Regions from separate parts of the Amycolatopsis sp. NPDC048633 genome, predicted to be linked through region 2. Evidence: riboswitches for the same ligand, from Rfam matches in the RefSeq annotation. Region 2 holds a riboswitch; the other holds the start of a gene.
The links. Region 2 has a riboswitch for glycine ahead of gcvP (aminomethyl-transferring glycine dehydrogenase). Riboswitches for the same ligand answer to the same signal wherever they lie in the genome.
Positions count from the first base shown of each region.

Region 1 (4,208 bases), on a different contig from region 2:
TTCCGCCTGGCCCTGCTTGAGCTGGCGGGCCAGGCCGTGCACGCGCATGTCGTCGACCAGGATCTTCGTCATCATCCAGCCCTCGGCGTCGTCGGCGTTGGCGGCCATCTCCGTCAGCACCCGGACGCACTCGGGGTACGAGCGCAGGAACGCGATCGACGTCTCGATGTGCGCCCGCAGGTAGCCGGGCCGGTCGGCGGGGTCGACCCCGCCGCCGGTGCGCTCCTTCAGGAACTCGTTCTTCGTCTCGACCACCGTGCTGAGCACGGCCTGCATCAGGCCGGCCTTGTTGGTGAAGTGGTACGAGATCATCCGGGTGCTGCTGAGCCCGGCGCGTTCCTTGATCTTGGCGAACGTGGCTTTCCGGTAGCCGAGGTCGGCGATGACGCCGATGGTCGCGCCGATGATCTGCGCGCGCCGCGCCGCCTCGGTCACGCTGAGGCCCATCTCGGCCATGAGATCGGTGTTTACTTGCATGAGTAAAAAATTACACGAGTGAGTAAAAGAGCGCAAGAGGTTTGAACCACTGCCTCCGGGGTACGGCGAACGGCTCAAAGGCTCATCCGACCGTTGAGGCTTGCCGCGCGTCGCGTTGACCGGTGTTCTCCTGGCGCTTACCGTCGAAGGAGGTAAATCGCCACGATGTGATTCACGGTCTGGGGCCGGGTCGTGGTGGTTGATCTCCGGCGGGTCCCGCTCCTGGGACCGTCCGGCTGTCATTCGCCGGCCGTCCGGTCGGGCGAAGGGAGGCTTGCGTGGTCGAGGCTGGTTCCGAGAAGCAGCCTGTTCAGGTCGCGGCTGGTGAGCAGGGTGAACTGTTCCCCGACGACTCACTGCCCGACGAGCTGGTGGGCTACCGCGGCCCCGCCGCGTGCCAGATCGCGGGGATCACCTACCGCCAGCTCGACTACTGGGCCCGGACGAAGCTGGTCGCACCCAGCATCCGCACGGCACACGGCTCCGGCTCGCAGCGGCTGTACTCGTTCAAGGACATCCTGGTCCTCAAGGTCGTCAAGCGGCTGCTGGACACCGGGGTCTCCCTGCAGAACATCCGGGTCGCGGTCGACCACCTCCGCCTCCGCGGCGTCCGCGACCTCGCGCGCGTGACGCTGTTCTCCGACGGCACCACCGTCTACGAGTGCACCTCGCCGGAGGAGATCGTCGACCTGCTCCAGGGCGGCCAGGGCGTCTTCGGCATCGCCGTCAGCGGAGCCATGCAGGAGATCAGCGGCACCATCCACGAGTTCCAGGCCGAACGCGCCGACGGCGGGATCGTCGAGCAGCACGGGCCGGACGAGCTGACCCAGCGCCGCAACGCCCGCAAGACCGGGTGATCATCGCTGCGGGGAGGCGAGTAAGGTCCCCCCTGCGGTCGACGAATCCGCGCGGGAGAGTCCGGACCACAACCTCGAGTCCGGCGCCGAAGGAGCAAGTCCTCCCCGGAACCTCTCAGGCACCCTGGACCGCGCGGACGAGACGCCTCTGGAAAGCGGGTCGTCAGGACACAACCTGATGGCCCCGCCGACGGTGCAAGCCCGGCTCAACCTCGGGCGAAACTCTCAGGCGCCCGTTTCGCGGGTACGGACAGAGTGGGGAGGGTACGGCCTCCGGGTTTGGGTGAGCTGTGCTCGCGGAGAGCGCTCGCCTGAACCCTCCGGAGTGTCTTGTGGGGGTGCAACCCCCACACCCCGCCCGGCGGGCTCCGCCCCCGGACCCCGGCCGTGGTCGCCTTCCGTTCTTCGGTCCGGTTAGCTGGGTGGAAACACCGCCGTTCGGAGGAGGCCATCGTGGACTTGTCACTCGCCTCTCTCGAGCAAGGGATCCCTTTCGTCGAGCGGCACATCGGGCCCGGGCCGGACGAACTTCGCCGCATCCTCGACGTCATCGGCGTCGCTTCTCTCGACGAGCTCTCCGAACGTGCCGTTCCCGAGTCGCTGCGCGCCTCCGCCGGCCCGCTCGAACTGCCGCCCCCGGCCACCGAGGCCCAAGCGCTCGCCGAACTCCGGGCGCTCGCCGAGCGCAACCGGCCCATGGCCCAGATGATCGGGCTCGGCTACCACGACACCGTCACCCCGCCCGTGATCCGGCGCAACGTGCTCGAGAACCCCGCCTGGTACACCGCCTACACGCCCTACCAGCCCGAGATCTCGCAAGGACGGCTCGAGGCGCTGCTCAACTTCCAGACCGTGGTCGCCGACCTGACCGGGCTGCCGGTCGCGAACGCGTCGATGCTCGACGAGGCCACCGCGGCCGCCGAGGCGATGACCCTCGTGCGCCGGGCCGGGAAGTCCGCGTCGAACCGGTTCGTCGTCGACCGGGACACCCTGCCGCAGACCCTCGCCGTGCTCCGGACCCGGGCCGAGCCCCTCGGCATCGAGCTGGTCGTCGAAGACCTGTCCCAAGGGCTGACCGGGCTCGGGCTCGGCGGTGACTTCTTCGGGATCCTGCTGTCCTACCCGGGCGCGTCGGGTGCGGTGTGGGAGCTTGACCTGACGATCGCCGACGCGAAGAAGCACGGCGCGGCGGTGATCGTCGCGGCCGATCCGCTGGCCCTGACCCTGCTGCGGCCGCCGGGGGAGCTCGGCGCCGACGTCGCCGTCGGGTCGACGCAGCGGTTCGGCGTCCCGCTCGGCTTCGGTGGCCCGCACGCGGCCTACCTCGCGGTCCGGAAGGGCCTGGAGCGGCAGCTGCCGGGCCGGCTGGTCGGCGTCTCGAAGGACGCCGACGGCGCACCCGCGTACCGGCTCGCCCTGCAGACCCGGGAGCAGCACATCCGCCGCGAGAAGGCGACGTCGAACATCTGCACCGCGCAGGTCCTGCTGGCGGTGATGGCGTCGATGTACGCGGTGTACCACGGGCCCGAGGGACTGCGCGGGATCGCGCTGCGCGCCCACCGGATGGCGACCGTGCTCGCGGCCGGCCTCTGCGAGGGCGGGGTCGAGGTCGTGCACGGCGAGTTCTTCGACACGATCACCGCGGCGGTGCCCGGCCGGGCGGGCGCGGTCGTCGCGGCGGCCCGCGACCTCGGCGTGAACCTGCGGCTCGTCGACGACGACCACGTCGGCGTCGCCTGCGACGAGACGACCACCCGCGAACGGCTTTCCTGCGTGTGGAAGGCGTTCGGCGTCTCGGTGTCCGATGTGGACGGCCTCGACGCGGACACCGCGGACGCGCTCCCGGCGCCGCTGCGGCGCACCAGCGGTTTCCTCGCGCACCCGGTGTTCCACGCCCACCGCTCGGAAACCGCGCTGCTGCGGTACCTGCGGCAGCTGGCCGACCAGGACGTCGCGCTCGACCGCAGCATGATCCCGCTCGGCTCGTGCACCATGAAGCTCAACGCCACCGCCGAGATGGAGCCGGTCACCTGGCCGGAGTTCGCCGGGCTGCACCCGTTCGCGCCCGCCGACGACGCCGCCGGTCTCCTGGAGGTGGTCGCCGACCTCGGCGCCTGGCTCGCCCGGATCACCGGCTACGACACGGTTTCCCTGCAGCCCAACGCGGGCAGCCAGGGCGAGTTCGCCGGGCTGCTGGCCATCCGCGCCTACCACCGTTCACGCGGCGAGGGCGAGCGCGACGTCTGCCTCATCCCGGCGAGCGCCCACGGCACGAACGCGGCGAGCGCCGTGATGGCCGGCATGCGGGTGGTCGTGGTCCGCTGCGACGACGCCGGCAACATCGACCTCGCGCACCTGCGGTCCACTGTGGACGGCCATCGGGCGGACCTGGCCGCGATCATGATCACCTACCCGTCGACGCACGGGGTCTACGAAGACACCGTCGGCGAGGTGTGCGCGCTGGTGCACGACGCGGGCGGGCAGGTGTACGTCGACGGCGCCAACCTGAACGCGCTCATCGGCGTCGCCCAGTACGGCCGGTTCGGCGCCGACGTCTCGCACCTCAACCTGCACAAGACCTTCTGCATCCCGCACGGCGGCGGCGGACCCGGGATCGGGCCGATCGGGGTCCGCGCGCACCTGGCGCCGTTCCTGCCGAACCACCCGCTGCAGCCGGCGGCCGGTCCGGAGACCGGGGTCGGGCCGGTCAGCGCGGCGCCGTGGGGCAGCGCGTCGATCCTGCCGATCTCGTGGGCGTACGTCCGGATGATGGGTGCGGCCGGCCTGCGCCGGGCGACGCTCGTGGCGGTGGCCAACGCGAACTACGTCGCGCGGCGGCTCGGGGAGCACTACCCGGTGCTGTACGCGGGACAC
Region 1 covers NZ_JBEZHS010000047.1:18,662-22,869, forward strand. Annotated here, with positions in the region: gene AB0C38_RS44830 (TetR/AcrR family transcriptional regulator) at 1-477, opposite strand, end outside; gene AB0C38_RS44835 (MerR family transcriptional regulator) at 756-1,334, shown strand; glycine riboswitch at 1,377-1,476, shown strand; gene gcvP (aminomethyl-transferring glycine dehydrogenase) at 1,785-4,208, shown strand, end outside.
Region 1: it holds a riboswitch for glycine, as region 2 does, so the genes downstream of both, gcvP (aminomethyl-transferring glycine dehydrogenase) here and gcvP (aminomethyl-transferring glycine dehydrogenase) in region 2, are expected to answer to the same signal.

Region 2 (4,208 bases):
CGGTGGTACGCGCGGATGGCCAGCAGCCCGGCCAGCTCGCCCTGGCTGCCCGCGTTCGGCTGCAGCGACACCTGGTCGTAGCCGGTGACCTCGGCCAGCCAGTCCGCGAGCTGCCCCACGAGCGTGTGGTAGCCCTCGGCGTCTTCCGCCGGGGCGAACGGGTGGATGCCGGCGAACTCGCGCCAGCTGATCGGCTCCATCTCGGTGGTGGCGTTGAGCTTCATCGTGCAGGAGCCGAGCGGGATCATGCCGCGGTCGAGCGCGTAGTCCTGGTCGGACAAGCGGCGCAGGTAGCGCAGCATCGCCGTCTCGGAGCGGTGGGTGCCGAAGACCTCGTGGCCCATGAAGCCGCTCTCGCGGGCCAGGCCGTTCGGCAGCGCGACGCCGTCTTGGACGTCGGCCTCGACTCCGAAGGCCTTCAGAACCTTCGCGGTGATAGCGGGCGTGCTGATCTCGTCGAAGGCGACACGCACGTGGTCGGCGTCGACGTGACCGAGGTTGATGCCGGCCTCGCGGGCAGCCGCGTGGACCTCGGCGGCCTGACCCGGGACGCGCGCGACGACGGTGTCGAAGAAGGACTCGTGCACGACCTCGACGCCGGTCTTCCGGAGAGCGTCCGCGAAGCCCGCGGCCAGGCCGTGGACACGCTGGGCGATCCGCTTGAGGCCGTCCGGACCGTGGTAGACCGCGTACATCGCGGCCAGCACGGCGGGCAGGACCTGCGCGGTGCAGATGTTGGACGTCGCCTTCTCGCGGCGGATGTGCTGCTCACGCGTCTGCAGCGCCAGCCGATAGGCGGAGTTGCCGTCGGCGTCGACCGAGACACCGACCAGGCGCCCCGGCAGCGAGCGCTCGAGTCCGGCGCGGACCGACATGAACCCGGCGTGCGGGCCGCCGTAACCGAGCGGGACGCCGAAGCGCTGCGTCGACCCGGCGGCGACGTCGGCGCCGAACTCGCCCGGCGCGGTGATCAGGGTGAGGGCGAGCAGGTCGGCGGCGACGGTGAACAGCGCGCCCGCGGCCTTCGCCGACTCGGAAATCGCGTGGTAGAAGCCGCGGCCGCGCAGCACGCCGGACGCGCCGGGGTACTGGACGACCACGCCGAAGAAGTCGTCCGGCAGGCCGGTGAGCAGGTCGCGGACCTCGACCTCGATGCCCAGCGCCTCGACGCGGGTCCGCACGACGGCGATGGTCTGCGGCAGGCACTCGGCGTCGAGCACGACCTTGTTCGACTTGGACTTGGACGCGCGGCGCATCAGCGTGACGGCTTCGGCGACGGCGGTCGACTCGTCCAGCAGGGACGCGTTCGCGGTGGCCAGGCCGGTGAGATCGGAAACCATGGTCTGGAAGTTGAGCAGCGCTTCGAGCCGGCCCTGGGAGATCTCCGGCTGGTAGGGCGTGTACGCGGTGTACCAAGCCGGGTTCTCGAGGACGTTGCGGCGGATCACGCCGGGGGTGACGGTGTCGGAGTAGCCGAGGCCGATCATCTGCGTCATCGGGCGGTTGTGCGCGGCGAGGGCGCGCAGCTCCGCGGTGGCGTCCTCTTCGGACGCGGCGGGCGGGAGCCGCAGGTCACGGGTGGCGCGGATGGCGGTCGGCACGGCCGCGCCGACGAGGGCGTCCAGGCTTCCGTAGCCGCACTCGGCCAGCATCTTCGCGCGTTCGGCCTCGGACGGGCCGATGTGGCGGGCGTCGAACTGCGTAGAAGTGATGGGAGCTCCTCGGGCCGGGCACACGGGTGCGCTGGGAACTCCCCCTCTGTCATGGCACCTGAGAGTTTCACCGTGCTGCTCGAGTAGACACAGCACGGCTTTCACCTTGGGTGAGGCGCGGGTGCGCCTGCTTTCCAGAGTGGCCTCGCGCGAAGCGGTAGCAGGTACCTGAGAGATTCCGGGGAGTTTGCTCCTTCGGTGCCCCACCGACTTCGTGAGGGCTCTCCCGCCTCGGCTCAACGGCCCGATCTGCAGTTGTGGCGGCTACGGTACCTGCCGCCTCCGAGGTCCGTCTACTTCACCGGGCCAACGCCACATCACTCTTCGAGTCCGCCTCGATCGGCGACCCGCCGCACGACCCGGCCGGCCAGTGCCGGCGGCCGCCGGACCCGGCCCGAGGGCAGGACCAGGCGTTTCAGCGGCCCGCCCAGGGGCACCGGCGGGTGGCCGGCCCCCAGCAGCACCTGCTCGACGATCTGCTCGGCGAGCCACGCCACCGAGTCGTTGAGCCGGTCCAGCGACGGATCGTCGCCGTCGAAGACGTCCTCGTCGTCGAGCGTGACCTCGAAGTACGCGCAGCCCGGTGGTACCCCGGACGACACCGCCTGCTCGATCGCGCGTGCCCCGGCCAAGGGGTCCGCGAACCCGGCTTCGAGCAGCGGCTCGCGGTAAATACGCGCTGCCCGCTCGCGCATGCGGGGGCCGTAGCGGACGACGACCGGGAGCCGTCCGGTCAGGTCGGGCACGGCCAGGCCGTGCAGCAGCATGATCGGCGGCACCGTGTGCACCAGCCGCGGCGCGGGCTCGGCCAGCTCGCGGGCGGTGATCCGGACGCGGTCGGCCATCGCGTCCGGGAGGCCGAAGTAGCGGAAGTCGACGTTGCCGAACCCGAGGCCGTCGGCGACCAGCGACGCCAGCAGCTCGCCGTACCCCCAGATCGGCGACAGCACCACGACCGGCGGCGCGGCGACGACCGGCGACGGCACGGGCGGGCGCGTCGCCTCCTGCTCGGGCACCTGGATCACCAGCCGCGGCGGCTCGTGCCAGTCGTGCACCTCGGCGACCCGCCAGTAGAGCCCGAGCGGCCGCCACAGCTCGCCGAGGACGTCGTGCTCGAGGATCCGGCGCACCTCGGCGTCGTCGTGGGGGAAGTCCCGGGGCGCCACGACGCCGACGTAGTGGTGGTAGGTCACGCGGACCTCGTCACCGCGGGTCGCGGAGCGGATCCGCATCTCCCAGTCGGTCGGCGACGCGGCGATGAGGTTGGCCACCTGCGTGCCGGGCGAGGAGTAGACGAGCGCCGTGGCCTGCCGGAGGAACTGCCCGGCCTGGTCGATGCCCTCGCGCAGCGCCTTCGCGGCCTGCGCGACGTGCACCGGGCTCGCGAGGCTTTCGGGCAGCACGCCGGCGACGCGCAGCAGCTCGGCCTCGCCGAGCCCGGTGACCTCGGCGAGCTCGGCCCAGTGGTCGAAGACGGTCACCTTCGGCGCGTGCCGGTGCTCGATCCAGCTGCGCAGCGTCGACGTCGGGACCCCGATGCGGCGCGCGGCCTCGTCCAGGGAAAGCCCCCGCGCCCGGATGCCGGTCCGGACCGCTTCCGCCCACTCGTCGGCGCGCCAGTGCGTCACCTCACAAAGCTAACGAAACCCGCTAGCTTTGCGCAGGGACAAATCGCCCAGGCCGGCCCGACGCTGGTGACCATGACCACCACCGTGATCGCCCTCATCCTGATCGTCGGCACGCTGACCTTCGCCGCCGGCGCCTTCCTCGCCGCCGAGGTGGCCACCCGCATCCTGCGGCGGCGCGAACGTCAGCTCTCCGAAGAGCGCAAGACCCTCAACGCGGCCTGGAAGTACCTGCGGGAGGTGTACGGCGTGCGGAAACCCGGGGAGAAGAAGACGCGCCGTTAGAGCGGGGTGACGTACGCGCCGGAGATGCCGCCGTCGACCAGGAACTGCGAGGCCGTGATGAAGCTGGCGTCGTCGCTGGCCAGGAAGGCCACCGCCGCCGCGATCTCCTCGGGCTCGGCGAACCGGCCGACCGGTACGTGCACCAGCCGCCGCGCCGCGCGTTCCGGGTCCTTCGCGAACAGCTCCTTGAGCAGCGGCGTGTTCACCGGCCCCGGGCACAGCGCGTTGACCCGGATGTTCTCCCGCGCGAACTGGATGCCCAGCTCGCGGCTCATCGCGAGCACACCGCCCTTGGACGCGGTGTAGGAGATCTGCGACGTCGCCGCGCCCATCACCGCGACGAACGACGCCGTGTTGATGATCGAGCCCTTGCCCTGGCGCTGCATGTGCGGCAGGACGGCCTTGCAGCAGTGGAACACCGACGTCAGGTTGACGCGCTGCACGCGGTCCCATGCTTCGATGCCGGTGGTGAGGATGGAGTCGTCCTCCGGCGGCGAGATGCCGGCGTTGTTGAACGCGACGTCGACCGAGCCGAACTGCTCGACCGTGCTGTGGAACAGGTTCTCGACCTGCTCGGCGTCGGTGA
Region 2 covers NZ_JBEZHS010000039.1:14,729-18,936, forward strand. Annotated here, with positions in the region: gene gcvP (aminomethyl-transferring glycine dehydrogenase) at 1-1,712, opposite strand, end outside; glycine riboswitch at 1,858-1,951, opposite strand; gene AB0C38_RS41835 (helix-turn-helix transcriptional regulator) at 2,030-3,340, opposite strand; gene AB0C38_RS41840 (hypothetical protein) at 3,413-3,622, shown strand; gene AB0C38_RS41845 (3-oxoacyl-ACP reductase) at 3,619-4,208, opposite strand, start outside.